DNA from 2 places in the Sphingomonas sp. AP28 genome. Region 2 is predicted to be linked to the other one. Evidence: predicted binding sites of a transcription regulator. Region 2 holds the regulator's gene; the other holds the start of a gene.
What was found. Region 2 encodes LexA, which represses DNA repair genes until DNA is damaged. Its sites were predicted from a motif close to GTTCCNCNCTTGTTCT; they were not measured.
Positions count from the first base shown of each region.

Region 1: recA (recombinase RecA) is a predicted target of LexA. The motif match lies at 8,497-8,512, and genes of this name have one in related genera.

Region 1 covers NZ_CM155283.1:1,271,278-1,282,592, reverse strand. Annotated here, with positions in the region: gene moaB (molybdenum cofactor biosynthesis protein B) at 286-813, opposite strand; gene AC1MH0_RS05815 (lytic transglycosylase domain-containing protein) at 819-2,690, opposite strand; gene AC1MH0_RS05810 (uracil-DNA glycosylase) at 2,687-3,469, opposite strand; gene AC1MH0_RS05805 (electron transfer flavoprotein-ubiquinone oxidoreductase) at 3,609-5,264, shown strand; gene AC1MH0_RS05800 (tetratricopeptide repeat protein) at 5,293-6,678, shown strand; gene AC1MH0_RS05795 (4-(cytidine 5'-diphospho)-2-C-methyl-D-erythritol kinase) at 7,022-7,954, shown strand; gene recA (recombinase RecA) at 8,590-9,663, shown strand; partial or broken gene AC1MH0_RS05785 (IS256 family transposase) at 10,049-11,235, opposite strand.
Region 2 covers NZ_CM155283.1:814,078-825,392, reverse strand. Annotated here, with positions in the region: gene AC1MH0_RS03595 (ComEC/Rec2 family competence protein) at 1-872, shown strand, start outside; gene lexA (transcriptional repressor LexA) at 1,159-1,833, opposite strand; gene AC1MH0_RS03585 (molybdopterin molybdotransferase MoeA) at 1,902-3,083, opposite strand; gene AC1MH0_RS03580 (energy transducer TonB) at 3,665-4,357, shown strand; gene moaC (cyclic pyranopterin monophosphate synthase MoaC) at 4,447-4,914, opposite strand; gene trpC (indole-3-glycerol phosphate synthase TrpC) at 4,911-5,687, opposite strand; gene trpD (anthranilate phosphoribosyltransferase) at 5,689-6,681, opposite strand; gene AC1MH0_RS03560 (anthranilate synthase component II) at 6,678-7,361, opposite strand; gene AC1MH0_RS03555 (hypothetical protein) at 7,546-7,950, shown strand; gene trpE (anthranilate synthase component I) at 8,118-9,611, opposite strand; gene AC1MH0_RS03545 (peptidylprolyl isomerase) at 9,616-11,315, opposite strand, start outside.

The sequences.
Region 1 (11,315 bases), 460 kb from region 2:
CGGTATCTCGATCAATGCACCGAGCGTGCCAGTTCTATAATACAGTGATACGCCGTGACGAACGCGCTGGAACAGCGTGATTTTTGTTCGCACTGCCGTGAGGACGTCGTGACATACCGGCCGGGAAAAAACGCCACAATCTGGTGAGGATCGCAGCTTGTTTGTGAAGCGTCGATTCGGCCGAGCCGCTTTCGTATACCGATCGGTAAATCGGGGCGCGCCGCGTCCGGGTCCTGGAAAGGGTCAGGGCAATAAAGGCGGATCGCGTGCTGCGAATCCCGGCGGTTAGCGCTCCAGCAGGCGCGGCATCAGCTCGACGAAGTTGCAGGGGCGGTGGCGGCTGTCGAGCTGATCGCGGAGGATGCCGTCCCAGCCGTCCTTCACCGCGCCGGTCGAGCCGGGTAGCGCAAAGATATACGTGCCGTGCGACACGCAGGCGCACGCACGCGACTGGACCGTCGAGGTGCCGATCGTCTGGTAGCTGAGCATGCGGAAGAGCTCGCCGAACCCGGGGATCATCTTCTCCGCCACCTGTTCCACAGCTTCAGGCGTCACGTCGCGCCCGGTGACGCCGGTGCCGCCGGTGGTGATGATGCAGTCCACCTCCGGATCGCCGATCCAGGCGTGCAGGCGCGAGACGATCGTCTCGACATCGTCCTTCTCGATCCGGCGATCGGCAAGAACATGCCCCGCCTCGGTCAGCCGCGCGACCAAAGTGTCACCCGACCGATCCTCGGCAAGGCCACGGGTATCCGACACCGTCAATACGGCGATCCGCACCGGCAGGAACGTACGGCTTTCATCAATCGGCATGAAATTCAGTCCGCGCGCGTGACAGTGGTGGACTGTGGCCCGACGCTGGCATTCACCGCAACGGTGGCATTCAAGGGCGCCGTGCTCGCACGATATTGCGTGTACGGCTTGGCTGCCATCCGCACCGCGGTTGCACCAGGCAGGCCGGGGAAGCGCGGCCACATGCCCTGCGCGAGCGCGTTGCGGCTGGTCGACGCCTTCTTGCCGCCCTGTGCCTCGTACATCCAGTAGTTGCGCAGCACGGTGGTGACGTAGCCGCGCGTCTCCCAATACGGGATGCTCTCGATATACATCAGCGGATCGCCGTTATCGTGGACGATCGCGTTCCAGTCACCGACCGGGCGTGGACCCGCGTTATACGCCGCGATGACCTTGGGCAGCAGCCCGCCGGTGACGCCCGCCATGTCGCGCAGCCGCTCGAGATGACGCTGGCCGACATCCATGTTGGTGCTCGGCTTGGTCAGCGCCTTCACGTCGATCGAGGTGCCACGCTCGCGCGCGAAGTCGGTCGCGGCGGCGGGCATGATCTGCATGAGGCCATAGGCACCGGCCGGGCTCTTGATCGTGTTGCGGAACCGCGACTCCTCGAGCGTGTGCGCGTAGACCAGCGCCTTGTCGATGTGCCAGCCGCTGTCGGGTGTCCAGTTCGGCGTCGGATAGCGCGCCTCGGCGGTCGACGTGACCCCCTGCGGGCAGTTGTGTGCGAGCCAGACGGTCGTCGCGGGCAGGCTCAGCGCTTCGGCCACGCGGACTAAGTTGGCGAACTCGCGCGGGTCGCCGATCTTCGCCTGCTGGCGGATGACGGTATCGGCCAGCTCGGTCTCGCCGACCTCGACCAGCGCGGCGGCGACGCGGACGTTCGGACGCTTGCCGACGACCTTCCAGTCGCTGGCCACGAGCCCGCCGACGGACGTGCCCTTGTCCTTCATCGCAAGCTGCTGGCGCGCGAGTTGGCCGTAGAAGCTTTCGCCGAACTGCGCCGCAGCCTTCAGCCGACCCTCGATTTTGTCGGGGCGCGAGCATACCATGTCCGCGCGCGACGCCCAGTACAAAGCCGCCGCGCGGAGATCGACATCGCCGGCACGCGCCGCGACGCCCTCGAACCCGGTCTCGGCATTCGCGCAATCATTCTGCCGCCATGCCGACAGTGCGCCGACCCAACGGCCCTGGACGGCCCAGTCGCCGACGCCATCCTGTGCCTTCGCCGCCATCACGCGCGCGTTCACATCGTCGCCCTGAAGGAAGTAAATCCACGCGATCTTCTGCTGCCACTCGGTCAGCGCTTCCGGAGTCAGCCCCGGCGTGCTTTCCAGCAGCGACTGCGCCTCACGACCCATGTCCGCCTTGACGTAAGGCTGCATCTTGAGCGCGAGATCGGACGCGATCAGGTCGCCCTGCAGGCTCTTGGTGCGGACCCGACGCGGCGCGCCGTCCTGCCAGATAAGCCGCTGCGCCGTGGGGAGGGGGGGCAGGTCGACCGCACCGCGGGTCGTGGCAAGGCGCGAGATTTGCGCGGCTTCGGGCAGTTCGGGCGCTTCGTTGAGCAGCGCGACCAGCGGCTCCATCTCGACGCGGGGCGAGCCCTTCGCCGTATACATCTCGGCGCGCGCGATCGCGTGCAGCGGGCCGGGCTTCATCGTGTCGAGCCCGATCTGCGCGTCGGTCCACTTGCCGTCGCGGATCGCCGCGAACACGGTCCTGTACGCCTCGCGCTGGCTGGCATCGAGCTGGTCGGGGATCTGCTCGATCGTCGGTGCGCCGATCAACTGCGTCGTGCCAAGCCGCGCATCGCCAGCGGGCTCACCGGCAATGGTCGCCGCGAGTGCTGGAAAGGGGAGGGCGCTGAGCCCCAGAACGATAGCTAGAGTCCGAATCATCTCACACCCTCTTGCGACGTCAGTCCGCGCATCAGCATCTGCAAATCCTTCCAGGCCTCGGCCTTGGCCGCGGGCTTCTCGATCAGAAACCGCGGATGAAAACTCGCGACCACGCCGGTCTCGTCGGAAGCTTCGCCAGACGCCGAACCGGACTCCGTTTCTCCGGTCTTATGGTTAAACCCGTGTAAACGCCCGCGCGCCGCCTGTAATTCCGTCCCGAGGATCGCACGGCTCGCCGCATTGCCCAGCAGCAGCAGCCGCTTCGGCGCAACCAACCCGATGTGATGCTTGGCGATTTCCGACAGCCGGGCCTCGACCTCGCTCTGGATCCTTCCGGCCGTCGGCCGCTTCGCGCAGACCGCCGCGAGATGCACCTCGTCGCGCGTCAGACCGATCGCCGCGAGCATCTTGTCGAGCAACCGGCCCGACGCGCCACTTAGCAACGCCCCCGCATCGCCGTCGTCCCGGTCGGGACAATCGACAAGCACCATGACCGTAGCGTCAGCTGGACCGACGGCAGCCAGCGAAACTCCGCTCCAGTCCGCCTCGGGAACCTCCGCGCTGCTCCGCCAAGTCAGGAAATCGGCGAGCAAAAGCGGCATGGCGGACGGTGCGACGACCGGCGCAACAGGTGCTGCGGCTGGTAGGATCAGCGGTTCGGGCGCCGCAAACCAGTCGCGCGGGACGTCGTCGACCAGCGTGTCGACGCCAGCCTCGTGCCACCAGTCGAGCGCGCTCGCCGCTGTATTTCGCCAGTCGATGGTTTGGTCCGCCCCCACGGGGTAACCTATGCTGCACGGTTGACGTGGCGGTCAACTCGCGCAATCGCCATATTGGACAAGATGGTGCCGGCCCGAGCCCGAACGAAGGGTGGGGCATGAAGCTGAGGCAAGAGGGGACATCCCCCGGGAGACGATGATGACGACACGTGAATCGATGCCGTACGACGTGGTGATCGTCGGCGCTGGCCCGGCCGGTCTCTCGGCAGCGATCCGCCTGAAACAATTGGCGGCCGAGAAGGACGCCGAGATCAGCGTCTGCGTGCTCGAAAAGGGCTCCGAAGTCGGCGCGCACATCCTGTCGGGCGCGGTCATCGATCCCAAGTCTCTCGACGAACTGCTGCCGAACTGGCGCGAGGACGGCTGCCCGCTCGCCGAGGTGCCGGTGACCGAGAATCATCACTGGATCCTGACCGAAAAGGGCAAGCGCGAGCTTCCCGAATTCCTGACCCCGCCGTTCATGCACAACAAGGGCACCTACACCGGCAGCCTCGGCAACCTCTGCCGCTGGCTCGCGGGCAAGGCGGAGGAACTCGGCGTCGAGATCTTCCCGGGGTTTGCAGCCGCGGAAATCCTGTTCAACGACGATGGTTCGGTGAAGGGCGTCGCGACCGGCGACATGGGCGTCGCCCGCGACGGCACGCACAAGCCCGACTATACGCCGGGGCTCGAACTCCATGCCAAATACACGTTCTTTGCCGAGGGTGTGCGCGGCCATCTGTCGAAGGAGGTCATCCGCCAGTTCGATCTCGCCAAGGACAGCCAGCCGCAGGTCTACGGCCTGGGCATCAAGGAGTTGTGGGATATCGATCCCGCGCTCCACAGCCCGGGTCGCGTCATCCATACGCAGGGCTGGCCGCTCGGCGACGATGCAAACGGCGGCAGCTGGCTGTATCATCAGGCGAACGGACAGGTGTCGCTCGGCTTCGTGACTTGGCTCAACTATTCCAATCCCTATGCATCGCCCTTCCAGGAAATGCAGAAGTGGAAGACGCACCCCGAGATCGCCGCGATCCTCAAGGGCGGCAAGCGCGTATCTTACGGCGCGCGCGCGATCAACGACGGCGGCTTGCAGTCGATTCCCAAGCTCGTCTTCCCGGGCGGCGCGCTGATCGGCTGCTCGGCGGGCTTCCTCAACGTGCCGCGGCTCAAGGGCACGCATGGCGCCATGAAATCGGGCATGATGGCCGCGGACGCCGCTGCGGAGGCGATCGTATCGCAGCGCAGCCATGACGAACTGGCCGCCTATCCCGAGGCCTTCGACGCATCGTGGCTCAAGAAGGAGCTCTCGGTCGTCCGCAACGTCGTGCCGCTGGTCAAGAAGTTCGGCGATCTGGTCGGGTCGGGGCTCGCCGGCGTGACGATGTGGCTCGAGCATTTCGGGATCAAGATGCCCTTCACGATGGGCCATCACCCCGACAATGAAAGCCTGTGGCGCAAGGATCAGGTCAAGAAGCCGGTCTATCCCAAGCCCGATGGCGTCCTGACGTTCGATCGCCTGTCGTCGGTGTTCATCTCGAACACCAACCACGAGGAGGATCAGCCAGTCCACCTGACGCTCAAGGACGCGAGCGTGCCGATCGCCTACAACCTGCCGATGTACGACGAGCCCGCGCAACGCTATTGCCCGGCCGGCGTTTACGAGGTCGTCGGCGAAGACACCGGCGATCCGAAGTTCGTCATCAACGCGCAGAACTGCGTTCACTGCAAGACCTGCGACATCAAGGACCCCACCCAGAACATCAACTGGGTCGTACCAGAGGGCGGCGGAGGCCCCAATTATCCCAACATGTAAGCGTCTGTTTCTCGCACTCGGTCTCGTCGTGGCGGCCCCCGCCACGGCGGCGACAACCGATTTGTCCGCCTATCTGAAGGCCCGCGCTGCCGATGCCGCCGGCGAGACGGACCTCGCAGCGGCCAGCTACGCCAAGGTGCTGGCGGCATCGCCCGACGATCCCGTCGTCGCGATCCGCGCCTACCGCGAGGCGCTGGAGGCCGGCGACATGCCGCTCGCCACCCGCGCCGTCGCGGTGCTGAACAAAGCCGGCGTAGCCCCCGCCGACGCCGCGCTGATCCCGCTCGCCGATGCCGCCCGCCGCAACGATGCGAAGGCCGCGAGCGCAGCGATCACCACCTTGTCGAGCGGCCCCCTCGTAGTCCTCGCACCCTCGCTCTACGCCTGGGTAGCGCATGCGGAAGGCCGCGATCCCGAACCGTCGCTGGCGACCGCCGCGAAGGATCCCGTCGCCAACCGCTTCGCCACCGAAACGCGTGCGCTGATCGCCGCGGCACCGCGCAAGCAACCGCTGTCGATCGGCGTCTCGCGCCTGCTCGCCCGCCTAGCCAGCGATCTCAGCGCAGGCGAACCCTCGCCGCTGTCGATCGCGCTAACCCAGGCAGCCCTGCGCGCCGACCCGAGTTACGACGCAGCGCGCGTCCTCCTCGCCGATGCGCTGGCCCGCAACAAGCTGGTCGACCGCGCGCTCGTCGTGCTCGACGGCGTCGACGCCAAGAGCCCCTCCGCACCGGCAGCCGCCGCCGAGCGCATCGACATCCTCGCCACCGCCGACCGCAACGGCGAAGCACTCGCCGCCGCTAAGAACCGCGTCGACCAGAAGGGGTCTGAGCCCGCCGACTGGCAACGCTACGCCGACCTATTGCTGACCACCGGCAACCCCGCCGAAGCCGCGACCTGGTACCAGCGCATCATCGCCGCCGACGGCGCGAAGGGCGGCAGCTGGGGCAACTGGCTGCAATATGGCGGCGCGCTCGACCAGGCCGGCCGCTGGCCCGAAGCGCGCGATGCGCTCGAAAAAGCCGTCGCCCGCGGCCCCGCGCAACCGCTCGCGCTCAATTATCTCGGCTTTGCGCAAGTCGAGCACGGCGACGACATTCCCGCCTCGATCAAGCTGTTAGAACGGGCCAGCCGGATCGACCCGACCAACGCCTCGATCACCGACTCGCTGGGCTGGGCCTATCACCTCTCCGGCAACACCGCCCAAGCGCTCCCCCTGCTCGAAACCGCCGCGCAGGCCGAACCCACCAACGCCGAAATCGCCGACCACCTCGGCGACGCCTATTGGAGCGTCGGCCGAAACTACGAAGCGCGCTACGCCTGGCGCGCCGCCTTGCTGACCGCCGAATCCGCAGACACGGCACGCATAACCGCCAAGATCGCCAACGGCCTCCCCCCGAAAGCCCGCCGCTAGACTCTCTCTCCCATCGGGAGAGGGAAGGGGCCCGCACCGGAGGTGTGGGAAGGGTGAGGGCAAGGCGAGTTGCCGGTGGGGGGCCGTTTTGCGAGATCATCACCAAATTTTGAGCGCCGAACGAGCCGCGGAAGTGATCGTGACAACGCCCGCGACTGGTGAGGTGCACGGCACCTCAGGTCCGCCGTCATCCTGACGAAAGTCAGGATCCAGGGTAACGATTGGTGCCGTCCTTGGCTCTGGATCCTGACTTTCGTCCGGATGACGCGCTTAAACCCGCAGACATCACGCGTATTACGCTAAACCGCGCTGGAACCCTTCGCCGCCAACTTCCGAGACCCAAATGCCCGCCATCACCGACCCCGCCCCCGCCAAGATCAACCTGGTCCTCCATGTCCGCCGCCGTCGCCCCGACGGCTACCACGATCTCGAAACGCTCTTCGCCTTCGCCACCGACGGCGACCTGATCACGGTAGAACCCGCCCAAACCAACAGCCTCACCATAACCGGCCCCTTCGCCGCAGCACTTCTCCCCGTCCAAAACACCACCCCGACCCTCAACACCCCCCCGGCGAAGGCCGGGGCCCAATTGGGGACAGGCAATGACGAAGCACCGCGCCTGTCCGGCAATGCCCCCTGGCATGGCAACCTAGTAACCGCCGCAGCAGACGCCTTCACCACCGCGTTCGCCCCCGAGGCCCACCACGCCATAACCCTTGAAAAGCACCTCCCCATCGCCTCAGGCATAGGCGGAGGCTCAGCCGACGCCGCCGCCACTCTCCGCGCGCTGGCCCGCCTCCACGGCATAGCCCCAACCGACCCCCGCCTCCACAAAATCGCCGCAAAGCTCGGCGCAGACGTCCCCGCCTGCCTCGCCAACCGCCCCACGCTAGGCACCGGCAAAGGCGACACCCTCACCAATCTCGAAGGCCTGTCCGGCACCCCCCTCCTGCTCGTAAACCCCGGCGTCGCGGTCTCCACCGCCGCCGTCTTCAAGACCTGGGACGGCCACGACCGAGGCCCGATCGCTGAAGGCAATCTCCTCGACCGCGCAAAAGCCGGCCGAAACGACCTCGAGCCCCCCGCGCTGGCCCTCGCCCCCGTAATCGCCGAAGTCCGCACCCTCCTCGACAAGGCGCACGGCGTCCTCCTGTCCAGAATGTCCGGCTCCGGCGCCACCTGCTTCGCGCTATTCGAAACCCCCGAAGCCAGAGACACCGCCGCCACCGCCGCCCAAGCCAAAGGCTGGTGGACCCTAGCAACAACCCTCGCGTGATCGATCAATAGGCGGCGGCACCTTTGAGACTGGGCGCTACCGCGCCGCCACCGCCCGTCATCCTGACGAAAGTCAGGATCCAGAGCAGCAAACGAAACCAGCCGTCACGGACACCCTTCAAACATCGGATCCGTTAGCTGTCCAAACCCCGCGTCCAAACAACCCGAACCGATCTCGACCTAAACGCCCACACCGCCGATCCCGTCCCTCGTCGGTCATCCCGAACGTGTTCGGCATTATATCCCACAACAAAAGCACCTCCCCGGCGAAGGCCGGGGCCCAGTTGGGAAACGCTCCTGACGGCAGACGCACACCGTTACGCCAACCTCTCCACCTGAACCCCGGCCTACGCCGGGGAGGCGCACTTGCCCGAATCGTGTCCGCACGGAACGTCTTCCAACGCCTGCACTCAAAGAACTCACGATCCCGTGGGCCTGAAGCTTCGAGCATGCGGACCCGGTAAATGCCAGAGTGACGCCGTCCCGGCACCCGACGGGCTCCGCACGACCCCATCGCCGCAAATTTCCCGCAACAAACCTCGCGTTCCCCACTTGTTCCACAAGAACAAAGAGAATACATGGTGTTTGACACGTTGAATGGCACGCGCGCTTGCTTTAGCGATGGGAGCATATTCGATGGCCGCTAATCTGAAAGTGATCGACACCGGCATGGCAACCGCAACCAACGACCGGCAGAAGGCGCTCGACGCCGCGCTCGCGCAGATCGACCGCGCCTTCGGCAAGGGCTCGGCAATGCGCCTGGGCTCCAAGGAAACCATGCAGGTCGAGGTCATCTCGACCGGCTCGCTCGGGCTCGACATCGCGCTCGGCGTCGGCGGCCTGCCGCGCGGCCGCGTGATCGAGATCTACGGTCCGGAAAGCTCGGGCAAGACCACGCTCGCGCTCCACGTGATCGCCGAAGCGCAAAAGGGCGGCGGCACCGCCGCGTTCGTCGATGCCGAGCACGCGCTCGACCCGGTCTACGCCAAGAAGCTCGGCGTCAACATCGACGAACTGATCGTCTCGCAGCCCGACACCGGCGAGCAGGCGCTCGAGATCGTCGACACGCTGGTCCGCTCGAACGCGATCGACGTACTCGTCGTCGACTCGGTCGCGGCGCTCGTGCCGCGTGCCGAAATCGAAGGCGAGATGGGCGACAGCCATGTCGGCCTCCAGGCCCGCCTGATGTCGCAGTCGTTGCGCAAGCTGACCGGCTCGATCAGTCGCTCGCGCTGCATGGTGATCTTCATCAACCAGCTCCGCATGAAGATCGGCGTCATGTACGGCAACCCCGAGACGACGACCGGTGGCAACGCGCTGAAATTCTACGCCTCGGTCCGCCTCGACATCCGCCGCATCGGCGCGATCAAGGCCGGCGAAGAGGTCACCGGCAACCAGACCCGCGTCAAAGTCGTCAAGAACAAGGTCGCCCCGCCGTTCAAGCAGGTCGAGTTCGACATCATGTACGGGCAGGGCGTCTCCAAGCTCGGCGAGATCCTCGATCTCGGCGTGAAGGCGGGATTGGTCGAGAAGTCCGGCGCATGGTTCAGCTACGATAGCGTTCGCCTCGGCCAGGGCCGCGAGAACTCGAAGACCTTCCTCAAGGACAACCCCGAAACCGCCGACCGCCTCGAAAAGCAGATCCGCGCGCGCACCGACAAGGTCGCCGAGGAAATGATGGCCGGCCCCGAAGAAGGCGACGACGCGTAACGCTCTTTACCCTCTCCCCTACGGGGGGAGGGAGGGACCCATTGCCTTCGCAATGGGAGGGTGAGGGCACGCGGTGGGTTGTAAAGACGCTTGGTGATTTCACACGATGCGCGGTGCTTAGCATTGTAAGTCGGTGTACCTCGACAATGGCGCAACTGCCCGATCAACGGCGCAAGGCCCCACAAAATTGCGTCAGGTGAGACGCGTCTCAAAACCACCCCGGCGAAGGCCGGGGCCCAATTGGGGGACGGCAATAACGAAGCACTGCGCTCCGTTATTTTACGTTCCATTTGCCTACCGGCCGCCGAACCGGTGTGGTCGTGTCCCACGTGTGGTGTAGCTTCAGCGGCGTAGCCGCTATGACCTCCGGGCAGGGCTGGGTCGATCACGCCGACATGGACGATAACGTGACGGTGGGATCATCGCTCAATTGCGTCACGCTTTCCAGCGTCATGCAGCGTCCCCGCTGGACTGCCCACTCGTCGTTCTGCTCGAGCAGCAAGGCGCCAACGAGGCGTGTGATGGCATCCTCGTTGGGAAGGTTGGTACGCCGCTTGATCTGGCCGTTGAGGCGTTCGAGCGGATTGGTCGAATGTAGCTTGGTGCGATGCTGTGGCGGGAACCACGTGTATGCGAGCACGTCTTCCTCCGCCGTATCCATGAGCTTGGCGAGCTTGGGCACGTTGGGCCTGAGCTGGTCGGCGACCTTACGCCACTGACCCTTGGCGGCCTCGGGCGTCTCCTGCGCGTATGCTGTAGCGATGAAGGCGGAGACGACGCGGCGCCCGCTCTTACCGGCATGGGCCGTGGCGTTGCGTGCGAAGTGGACGCGGCACCGTTGCCACGTGGCGCTGAACACCCGCGATACGGCTGCTTTGATACCCTCATGCGCATCCGAAATGACGAGTTTCACGCCGCGTAAGCCCCGTCGCGCAAGGCTGCGCAGGAAGTCCGTCCAAAACGTTTCGGCTTCCGACGCGCCGATCACCATACCGAGCACCTCGCGCCTGCCGTCGCCGTTCACGCCGACCGCGATGGTGACCGCGACCGAGACGATCCGACCGGCTTGGCGGACCTTCAGATAGGTGGCGACGACCCAGACATAGCGCCAGTCGCCTTCGACAGGCCGCTCGAGGAACGCCTTCACGCGGACGTCGATCTCCTCGCACAGCCGGCTCACCTGGCTTTTCGAGATGCCGACATTCCCATCGCTTTCACCAAGTCGTCGACCGACCGGGTCGAGATGCCTTGGATGTACGCCTCCTGGACAACCGCGGTCAGCGCCTTCTCCGAAAGGCGACGAGGCTCCAGGAAGGCTGGAAAGTCGCTGCCGGTTCTCAGCTTGGGGGTCCGCAGCGCACCGGTGCCAGCCCGCGTTTCCCAGTCCCGATCGCGGTAACCCTTACGTTGCGCTAGGCGGTCGCAGCTCTTCTCGCCATATTCGGCGCCGGTCAGACCGCCGACCTCCAGATCCATCAGCCGCTGCGCGGCAAAGCCAATCATCTCGCGTAGAAATTCCGCATCCGCGCTCTTTCCCACAAGCGCCTGCAGGTTCATTATATCGTCGGTCATCGAAGGTCTCCGTTGGTTGAGTCTCGCAACCCAATCCTGTCCGAATATCTTCGATGGCCACCCGTGAACCTGACCGGCCG
Region 2 (11,315 bases):
GGGCGCCGATCTGGTGGCTGGTTCAACGGTCGCTCGACGCGCTTCTCTGGCTCGCGCATGTCGTCGCCGGCGCGCCGGGATCGGTCCGATCGTTGCCCGCGATGCCCACGGCGGCATTCGCCTTGATGATCGTCGGCGGTATCTGGATCGCGCTATGGCGAACGCGCTGGCGGCGGCTGGGTTTACTGCCGCTCGCGGCTGGGGCGGTCTGGGCACTCGCGACACCCGCCCCGGACATTCTGATCACCGGCGACGGTCGCCACGTTGCGGTACGGACGGCCGCGGGGCTGGCTATGCTGCGCGATCGGGCGGGCGACTATACGCGGGACATGCTCGCCGAGAATGGTGGGGTGGGCGGCGAGCCCTTGTTGATGGCGGACCAGCCCGATGCGCGGTGCAGCCGCGATCTGTGTATGACCGACATCGCCTCTCGGGGACGGCCGTGGCGGATACTTGCAACCCGCAGTGCCTATATGGTCCCGATCGCTGAACTCATCGCCGCTTGTCGCACCGCCGACGTCGTCGTCAGCGAACGCGGTTTGCCGAACCACTGTGTGCCGCGATGGCTGAAACTGGACCGCCGTGTTATGCGGCATACGGGCGGCATCGCGCTGACCTTGGGGACGGGGACGGTCGTGACGATATTGAACGCCGGCGACCGCCACCCCTGGCGCGATCCGCCTGTCCTTGAGCGTCCTGCGCATCTTTTCAGATCGCGGCACGCTGAGTTTCACGATGGTACGTCTGGGTTTCGGGCCAACCGAAGTCGCTGGAAGAATGATGTTCACGCGAAAGCGCAAAGGCGCGAAGATGATGCGGTTCGGGAGACCGTCCCGAACTCCGCGAGCGATCGGGGAGCGTCGTCGCCTTGACCTCTTCGAAGTGAAGGTAGGCGCCCCCCCAAATGCAACATCTTCGCGCCTTAGCGCCTTCGCGCTATCCAAATCATCAGCCGAAGCACGCGGTGGTCGGCGTTGAACTTTCTCGCGGAGACGCGGAGCAGTGTCTCAGACGATGAACCGGACCAGTTTAATGGCTGTCCGGTGATTCATCCGTCGTCGTTTAAATCAGCCGGTTCTCCCCAAGCGCAACACCTCCGTGTCTCCGCGCCTCCGCGTGCACAAGATCTTGCGACCGCGCAGAGTAGGAGGCGGCGGCTCAGTCGTAGCGGCGGAGGATGCCGGAGAGTTTGCCTTGGACGCGGACTTGGGCGGGGGCGTAGCGTTGGGGGTCGTAGGCTCGGTTGGCGGGGTCGAGGCGGACCATGGCGCCTTCGCGGCGGAAGTATTTTAGGGTGGCTTCGCTGTCTTCGATCAGGGCCACGACGATCTCGCCGTCTCGCGCCGTTTCGGTGCGGCGGATCAGGGCGTAGTCGCCGTCGAGGATGCCGGCTTCGACCATCGAGTCGCCCGAGACTTCGAGAGCGTAGTGTTCGCCCGTGCCGAGCAACGCGGCGGGGACGGCTAGCATAGTGCTGCCTTCGAACGCCTCGATCGGGACGCCGGCGGCGATGCGGCCGTGGAGGGGGATCTCGATGACGTCGTTGGCCGGTTGTGGCGTCGCGGCGGCGGGGGCGGCCTTGACGTTCGACGCCTTCGACGGCGTTTTTTTCTCGGCACGCTCTGGCATTCGCAGCACCTCGAGCGCGCGCGCGCGGTTCGGCAGGCGGCGGATGAAGTTGCGCTCCTCGAGCGCGCTGATCAGACGGTGGACGCCCGACTTCGACTTGAGGTCGAGGGCGTCCTTCATCTCCTCGAACGACGGCGAGACGCCGGTATCGTTGAGGCGATCGTTGATGAAGCAGACGAGTTCGTGCTGCTTGCGCGTGAGCATGGCGGTTCTCCGTCCGGAACAGACTGGGAACTTCTATGGAACATAATTAACGCCGTCAAGCGCTCGCTTCACGCGATCACAAGGATTTCCGCCGATTCGCCTGTCTTTGCAACCGGAGCGTTGCCGGGGCGGACGATGAGGCAGGTAGAGCGGGCTAGTGTCAGGAGCATCGAGCTGTCCTGGATCGTCGAGGCATAGGCTTTGCCGTCGCGCAGTTCGGCGCGGAGATAGTCGGTGCGGGCGTTGTTCGCGAGGAGGTCTTCGCCGAGCAGCGCGTGGGTCGACTGGGGGAGCGGGTTGCGTGCGCCCGCCATGTGCGCGACGACGGGTTTGACGAACAACGTCGCGGTGACGAACGCGGAGACCGGATTGCCGGGGAGACCGAGCACCATCATCTCGCCGATCCGGCCGGCCATCATCGGCTTGCCGGGGCGCAGCGCGATCCGCCAGAAATCGATCGTCCCGCCGGCGGCTTCGATTGCGGGACGGACGAGGTCGTGGTCGCCGACCGATGCGCCGCCGGTGGTGACGAGCAGGTCTGCCTCGACGCTGGCGAAGGCGTCGCGGAGGATCTCGAGATTATCGGGGAGGATGCCGAGATCGACGATGTCGACGGGCATGTCGGCGAGCATCGCGGCGAGCATGATGCCGTTCGATTCGGGGAGCGCGACGCCGTCGGTGGTCGAGCCGGGGGGGACGAGTTCGTCGCCGGTGGCGGCGACGGCGACGCGGACGCGGCGGTTGACGGTGAGGCTGCCATGGCCGCCGGTTGCGGCGACGGCGATGCGCGCGGGGCTGAGGCGGTCGCCGGCGGCAATCAGGCGGGTGCCGGTCGAGAAGTCGAGGCCCTTGCGGCGGGTGTTGCGGCCGAGCGTTGGCGGGCCTTCGCCGGCCAGGATCAGGGTTTCGCCGTCACGCGCGGCTTCTTCCTGGACCATGACGGTGTCCGCGCCGTCGGGCATGGCGGCGCCGGTGAAGATGCGGGTGGCTTGGCCCGGGGCGACGTGGCCTGCGAAGGGGCGACCGGCGGCGCTTTCGCCGATGACGGTCCAGGGGCCGGGGAGGTCTTCGAAGCGGATCGCGTAGCCGTCCATCGCCGAGAGATCTGCGGCGGGCTGCGTGCGGCGGGCGAGGATGTCCTCGGCGGCCCAGCGGCCGGCGGCTTCGCGTAGCGTCACGGTCTCGTGGCCGACGCGGGGGGCCATGGTGAAGAGGCGGGACTGGGCTTCGGCGACGGGGACTAGGGTCATGCGTAAGGCTCTGTTTCTGGGCGGCTCTCCTGCTGGAAGTGCAGGAAGTTCACACGCTGGGAGACATTTGGCGGGCGCGGTTCTGAGGTTCAGGTTTGGAACGGTCTCGTCCGGTGGAAGGTCCGGTGGGAGGGGATAGTTTTCGGGTGTCTGGCGCTTTGCCATGGGTTTGGGATGTAGGACAGATGTTGTCGAGACTCCGGTGGGCGGCGGGACGGTCCGTTGCTCTCTGCGATGCTTGATATCGAACATTTGCGACATCCTTCTTGTTCTCCCGCGAAGGCGGGAGCCCAGACTGGGTCCCCGCCTTCGCGGGGAAACATCGGTTTGGCGGGCGTCGCGCTTCGTTACTGTGACCTTCCCAATTGGGCCCCGGCCTTCGCCGGGGTGGCGCTGGGGGGATGGTCTGCCGCCACTTTCTTCCGGGCCGGCGAGTGGATGCGCGTGATCGCCTGTCGCCTCTCCAAACGCTCGGCCAGCGCGGGTTCATCGCTTGCGGGGCTTTGTTTGGGGGAAAGACACACCAGATCAGTATGATGACACGCAATCAGCCTCGGGCGAGAGACAGGATCGGGGCGGCGGTGGGTGCTGTCCTGTTGCAGGGGGTGCTGGGCTATGCGCTGCTTAACGGGCTGGTGGTGCCGATGCCAGCAGCGGTGAGCGATGCGTTGAAGGTGTTCGATGCGGCGCCGCCTCCGCCACCGCCGCCCGAGGAGAAGGTGCGGCCTCGGCCTTCATCTAGCCGCAAGCCGGAGGGGGCCGCGTCGCCGCCTAATTTGAAGTCGAAGGCTACGGAGGTGGTGGCGCCGCCCCCGGTGGTGCCGGTTGTTATCCCGCCGCCGGTCGTGGTTGCGGAGAAGGCTGGAGTCGGGGCGCAGGCTACTGCGGGCGCTTCGGATGTGCGCGGGCCGGGTACCGGGAGTGGCGGAGTCGGGAATGGCACCGGCAGTGGGGGATATGGCGATGGCGACGGTGGAGGTGGCGCGGAGACACCGCCGGAGTGGCGCAGCGGGCGGTTGCGGGATTCGGATTATCCACGGGAGGCCGCCGAGACCGGGATCCGGGGGCGGGTGTTTGTGCGGTACTTGGTCGAAACCAATGGGCGGGTGTCGGGGTGCCGCGTGACCCGGTCGAGCGGGAGCCGGGTGCTGGATAATTTGACGTGCCGGCTGATCGAGCAGCGGTTTCGGTATGATCCGTCGCTCGATGCCGCGGGCCGGCCGGTCGAGTCTACGATCGTGGAAAGCCACGACTGGTCTATGGATGGGGATTGAAGTCCCAGGCTAGGAGCGCTCTGCTTGGCTTGCCCTCACCCTCGCCGCCTTTGGCGTCTTTCCCTCTCCCCTTTGGGGAGAGGGTTCTCTTACGCGGTCCAGTTGCCGGATTTGCCGCCGCTCTTGGCTCGGACGCGGATGTCCGAGAGGACCATCGTCTTGTCGATCGCTTTGGCCATGTCGTAGATCGTCAGGAGCGTTACCGTGGCCGCCGTCAGAGCTTCCATCTCGACGCCGGTCTTGCCTTCGGTCGAGGCGGTGGCGGTGGCGGTTACGCCGGTTTCGTCGACGACCAGGTCGATTTCCACCTTGGTGAGCGGGAGGGGGTGGCAGAGGGGGATGAGGTCGCTAGTGCGCTTGGCGGCCATGATGCCGGCGACGCGCGCGACGGCCAGGACGTCGCCCTTTTTTGCGGTGCCGGCGCCGATCGCCGCGGCGGCTGCGGCGGACATGGTAATGCGGCCGGAGGCGATGGCTTCGCGGGCGGTGACCGCCTTGCCGCCGACGTCGACCATTCTCGCCGCGCCGGCTTCGTCGATGTGGGTCAGGCCGGTCATCCGACGAGAGCGCGCGTTGCGGCTTCCACGTCGTCCTGGCGCATGAGCGCTTCGCCGATCAGGAAGCAGTGGATGTCGTGCGCGGCCATCGCATCGAGTTCGGCGCGCGTCGTGAGGCCGCTTTCGGCGACGAAGGTGCAGTCCTTGGGGGCTTTGCCGACGAGGTCGTAGGTGCGCTGGAAATCGACCGAGAAGTCGCGCAGGTCGCGGTTGTTGACGCCGATCAGGCGCGACTTGAGCCTCAGCGCGCGCTCCATCTCGTGCGCGTCGTGGACCTCGACCAGCACGTCCATGCCGCATTCCAGCGCGGAGGCCTCGATCTCGGCCATCTGGATGTCGTCGAGTGCTGCGACGATGATCAGGATGCAGTCGGCACCGATCGCGCGTGCTTCGGTCGACTGCCACGGGTCGACCATGAAGTCCTTCCGCAGCACGGGGATCGAGACGGCGTCGCGCGCGGCGGTCAGATAGGCGTCAGAGCCCTGGAACCACTTTTCGTCGGTGAGGACCGACAGGCACGCGGCGCCGCCGGCTTCGTAGGCGCGAGCGTGGGCTACAGGATCGAAATCGGCGCGGATCAGGCCTTTGGACGGACTCGCTTTCTTGACCTCGGCGACCAGCGCGTAGCCGGTTTTGGCGTCCAGCGCGGCGCGGAAGCCGCGCGGCTTCGACATGCGGGCGATGCCGGCGTCGATGTCGGCGAGCGATGTGGTTGCCTTGCGCGCAGCGACTTCGGCGCGCTTGGTCTCGAGGATACGGTCGAGCATGGTCATGTCAGTAAGCGATCCAGCGGGCGAGCAGCGCGTCGGCGCTGCCGGTGTCGAGGGCGGCGGCGGCTTTGGCCGCGCCGTCGACGAGAGTGGGGACGGTGCCGGCGACCATCAAGGCGGCGGCGGCGTTGAGCAGGACGGCGTCGCGGTAGGCGCCGGTCTCGCCCTTGAGCAGGCGGCGGAGTGCGTCGGCGTTGTGGTGTGCGTCGCCGCCGCGGATGTCGGTGATGGCGTGGCGGGTGAGGCCTGCGTCTTCGGGGGTGACCTTGCCGGGGAGCGTAACGCTGCCGACCGAGGCGACGATGCTGGGGCCGGCGCCCGACAGTTCATCGAGGCCTTCTTCGCCCGAGACGACCAACGCGGCTTCGGTGCCGAGCTGTTCGAGTGCTTCGGCGTAGAGCGCGACGTAGTCGGGGCGGGCGATGCCGATGAGCTGGCGGGTGGTGCCGGCCGGGTTGGCGAGCGGGCCCATCAGGTTGAAGATCGTGCGCTTGCCGATGCGCTGGCGGATCGGGGTGATGCGCTTCATCGCCGGGTGGTGGTTGGCGGCGAACAGGAAGGCGATGCCGATCTCGTTGAGGCTGGCCTCGGCGGTGGCGCCGGCGCGGTCCATGTCGAGGCCGAGGACTTCCAGCGTGTCGGCGGCGCCGGCCTTGCTGGAGGCGGCGCGGTTGCCGTGCTTGGCGACGGGCACGCCGGTTGCGGCGACGACCAGCGCGACGGCGGTGGAGACGTTCAAGGTGTGGTGGCCGTCGCCGCCGGTACCGCAGACGTCGATCGCGCCGGCGGGGGCGTCGATCGGGATCATCCGGTTGCGGAGCGCACGCGCGGCTTCGGCGATCTCGATGCTGGTTTCGCCGCGGGTCGCCAGGTCGGTGAGGAAGGTGGCGATCGCGTCGTCGCTCGCGCGGGCGTTGAGGATGTCGGCGAACGCTTCTCGGGCGGATTCGCGGGAGAGGGGGGAGGATGGGTCGGGGAGGAGTGTGGTGGTGGTCACATTCCCCTCCCGCTTGCGGGAGGGGTCAGGGGAGGGGCTTTCTGTCCAGCCGAGTTCGTGGGTGCGGCGCTGCCCTCCCCCGACCCCTCCCGCAAGCGGGAGGGGAGTTGGTGGGGGATGTTCGCCATCTTCAGGAAGTTGGCGAGCATTTCGTGGCCGTGCTCGGTCGCGATGCTCTCCGGGTGGAACTGGACGCCGTGGATCGGCAGCGTCTTGTGGCGGAAGCCCATGACCGTGCCGTCCTGCGCGGTCGCGTTGACGATCAGCGTGTCGGGGACCGCGTTGACGATCAGCGAGTGATAGCGCGTGGCGATGAACGGTGAGGGCAGGCCGGCGTAAAGCCCGGTGTCGTCGTGGACGACGGGCGAGGTCTTGCCGTGCATGAGCCCCCCGCGCTCGACCTTGCCGCCGAAATGTTGGCCGATCGCCTGGTGGCCGAGGCACACGCCGAGCAGCGGCTTGCCGGCGTCGGCGCAGGCGGCGACCAGATCGAGGCTGACGCCAGCCTCGGTCGGCGTGCAGGGCCCGGGGGAAATGAGGAACGCGTCCGCGCCCGACGACAGAGCCTGCCCGGCGGAGATCGCATCGTTGCGGACGACTTCGACCTCGGCGCCCAGTTCCATCAGGTAATGGACCAGGTTCCAGGTGAAGCTGTCGTAATTGTCGACGACGAGGATCATGGCGTCGCCATAGCCGATGCGGGGCGCGGTGCAACAGCGCTCGCCCGGGACGGTTCGGCGCTAATTGTCCTCGGCATAGTCGCGAAGGGCGATGGTGGTTCCTATATCGCCCGGGCAGGCGACCATCATTCAGTGCGGAGCAATGCTGCATGACGGACGTTGTTCGCTCAAAGGAGCCTGATCCATGTTTCGTACCGCCGTCCTTGCCGCACTGATCGTATTCCCCGCCATGGCGTACGCGCAGGAGGCGCAGGTCGACACCCCGCCGCAGCGCATTCGCAGCGTGACGCTGACCGGCGACCAGGCGTGCCCGAAGTCGACCGCCGGCGAAGTCGTGGTGTGTTCGACGCTCGATCAGCCGTATCGCATTCCGAAACAGTTGCGCGACGACAAGCCGATCGCGGCGCAGAACCAGAGCTGGGTCAATCGTGCGGCGTCTATGGATCAGCTAGGGCGTGTCGCGGGCGGGTTGCCGGATACGTGCTCGGCGGTCGGCACCGGCGGACAGTCGGGCTGCTTCCTGGCGCGCAACAATGCCTATGCGCAGGAGCGCCGTGCGCCGGCTAGCGAGACGAATACGACGCCTTAATTTGATCAGTGTCGGTTGATGCGTGGTTGTAGTCAAGCAACCGCCTCTACCACCCCGGCGAAGGCCGGGGCCCAATTCGGGGACGGTGTTAACTGAGGTTGCGCGTTGTTACGGCGACCTTCCCAATTGGGCCCCGGCCTTCGCCGGGGTGGCGTTATCGGGCGGGCCTACTGACCGAAGACCGGAGCTTTCGCCCGGCTGACTGCTTCGCGCGCCGCGGCGAGAATGGCGCCGGCCTTGGCTTCGCACTCGCGCTGTTCGTATTCGGGAATGCTGTCGGCGACGATGCCCGCGCCCGCCTGAACGTGGATCGTGCCGTCCTTCACCACTGCGGTTCGCAGCACGATGCACGAGTCCATCGAGCCGTCGGGCGACAAATAGCCCACACCGCCGGCATACGCACCGCGGCGTTCGGGTTCCAGCTCGGCGATGATCTGGCATGCGCGGACTTTCGGCGCGCCACTGACCGTACCGGCGGGGAAGCCGGCGAACAGAGCGTCGAGCGCATCCTTGTCGGGGGACAGCGTGCCGACGACGTTCGAGACGATGTGCATGACGTGGCTGTAGAATTCCACGCCGTAGCTGGCGGTCACCTTCACCGATCCCGGCGCCGCGGCGCGACCGACGTCGTTGCGGCCAAGATCGAGCAGCATTAGGTGTTCGGCGCGCTCCTTCGGGTCGGCGAGCAGGCCGATGCGGTTGGCTTCGTCCTCGGCGGCGGTCTTGCCGCGGGGGCGCGTGCCGGCGATCGGGCGGATCGTGACTTCGTCGTCGCGGACGCGGACGAGGATTTCGGGGCTTGAGCCGATCAGCGCGAAGCCGGGCAGGTCGAGGTGGTACAGGAACGGCGACGGATTGATGCGGCGTAGCGAGCGGTAGAGCTCGAACGGCGGCAATGCGAACGGCGTGCTGAAGCGCTGGGCGAGCACGACCTGGAAGATGTCGCCGGCGAGGATATAGTCCTTCGCCGCCGCGACCATCTCGCCGTAGCGGCCTTCGGGGAGCGCTGGCGTGTAGGTCGGCTCTGCGACGTCGGCGCGGATCGGTGCGGGGACCGGCGTGCTGGCAAGCTTGGCGGCGACCGCGTCGAGACGCTCTTCGGCCTCGGTCACGATCGAGTCGGCATCGCGGGCCGGATCGGGCCAGGCGGGCGCGACCAAGTAGAGTGCGTCGGTCAGGCGGTCGAACACCAGGATGACCGTCGGACGTACGAAGATCATGTCGGGCAGTCCGAGCGGATCGACCGGCGGCTGCGGGAGAGTCTCGACCAGCCCGATCGTCTCATAGCCGAAATAGCCGACCAGGCAGGCCAGCGCGCGGGGCAGTTCGGCGGGAACGTCAGCGCGACATTCGGCGACCAGCGCGCGGAGAGCATCGAGCGTGGGCACCGGGCACGGCGCGAACGTCTCGCGATCGGTTGCCCAGTGGCGGTTGATCTCCGCGCTGTGGCCATGCGCGCGGAACAGCAGGTCGGGGGCTAGGCCGATCAGGCTGTGGCGGCCGCGGGTCTCGCCGCCCTCGACCGATTCGAGCAGGAAGTCGCCGCGGCCCGGCTCGATGAGCTTCAGCGCGGCGGCGACTGGCGTTTCGGTGTCGGAGACCTGACGACGCCAGACGAGCGCGGGACGCCCTTCGGCCAAGGCTTCACGCGCGCTCGTCATACGATCAGTTGCCCGAGCCGCCCTGGCCGAGCAGGTCGGCACGGACGCGCGCGAGTGCGGCCGGGTTGGTCTTTACGCCGACATCGGCGCGGACCGCCTTGGCGAACTGCTCAACATATTCGCGACCGACCGAGCGGGCGATGTTGCCGCGCGCTGCCTTGATCGCGGCGTCGTTACCCGTCGCGTTGCCGCTCTGGACGTTGTCGAGCTTGATCACGAACCAGCCGCTGTCGTCGGGGGCGGCCAGCGTCTTGGCGGTGTTCGGCGCCATGCTGAACATCAGCGCGAGCGCGGGCGGTGCGCCGCGCGGATCGGCGGCGAGCTGCGCACGGGCGGCGGTCAGCGTGCGGGCGGGCGGCATCGGCAGCTTGGTCTGCGCCAGCGACTGCTGGATCGGCATGCCCTTATTGATGCGCGCGAGCACTTCGCCGGCGACGCGACGCGCGGCCTGGCGGGCACGGTCGGCGGTCACGTCCTTGAGCACCGCGGCGCGAACCTGTGCCAGCGGACGCGGGGCCGAATGGACGACGCGGCCGAGCGCGACGACGGCAAAGCCGCCATCGGTGCCGACCTGGACGAGCTGCGGGCCGTCGCCATCGGCAGCCTGGAATGCTGCGGCGACGAGTGGCGTAAGCGCGGGGTCGGGCTTGCTGGCGGGATCGTCGGGGTTGATGCCGCTGGCGATCAGCGCGGGCGTGGTGACGGCCGCGAGCTTCTGGTCGGCGATGACTTCGTCGAACGTCGCGTTCTTCGACAGCGAATCGTCGATCTTGTCGTGGATAGCCGACAACGCTTCGGCAGATTTCCGGATACCGAGCGCGGCGGCGATTTCCCCACGCACCTGATCGAGCGAACGCGCCGCGACCTTTTCGATCTTGTCGACCTTGGCGACGGTCCAGCCGAGCGGCGTGCGGACCGGGCCGATCACCGCACCGCTGGCAGTCGCGAAGACGGCATCGGCGACCTGTGCGGACGTCGTTCCGGCATAGGCGGCCTTCTCGACACCGGTCTGGGTCGAGGCTTCGAGACCGGCACCGCGAGCGGCGTCGGCGAGGCTGGTGCCACCCTTCACCTTGGCGGCGATCGCGGCGGCACCGGCCTGGTCGGCGACGACGACCTGCGTGATGTCACGCTTCTCGGTCGCGGCGTAGCGGGCGCTGTCCTGCTGGTAGGTCTTGGCGATCTCGGCCTCGGTCGGGACGGCCTGTGCCTTGACGGCCTCGGGCGTGATCATCGCGTAGCGGACGACACGGCGCTCGGGGACGGTGTAGCGGGCGATGTTGCGCTGATAGAAGGTGTTCAGGTCCGCATCGCTCGGCGCGGGGCCGGCGGGGACGAGGGCGGCAGGAATGAAGCCGATCGTGCCGGTGCGCTTTTCGAGCAGCAGCGACGCGTAGGGAAGCGCGAGCTGGCTGGCGACCTGGGTCGCGCCGTTCGAAGGCAGCGTCAGCTGCTGCGCGAAGGTATCACGCTCGATATCGCTGCGGATCTGCGCGTCGGTCAGCTTCCGCTGGGCGAGCACCTGGCGGTAGAGATTCTCGTCGAACTTGCCGGTCGGGCCCTGCAAGGCGGGGATGCTGGCGATTTGGCCATCGATCGCGCGCTTGCTGACGACCATGCCCTGTGCGCGGCCGAACTGTTCGAGCGCCATGCTGGAGATGATCCGGTCGAGCGTGCCGTCGAAGCCGCCCTGGTTGACGAAGG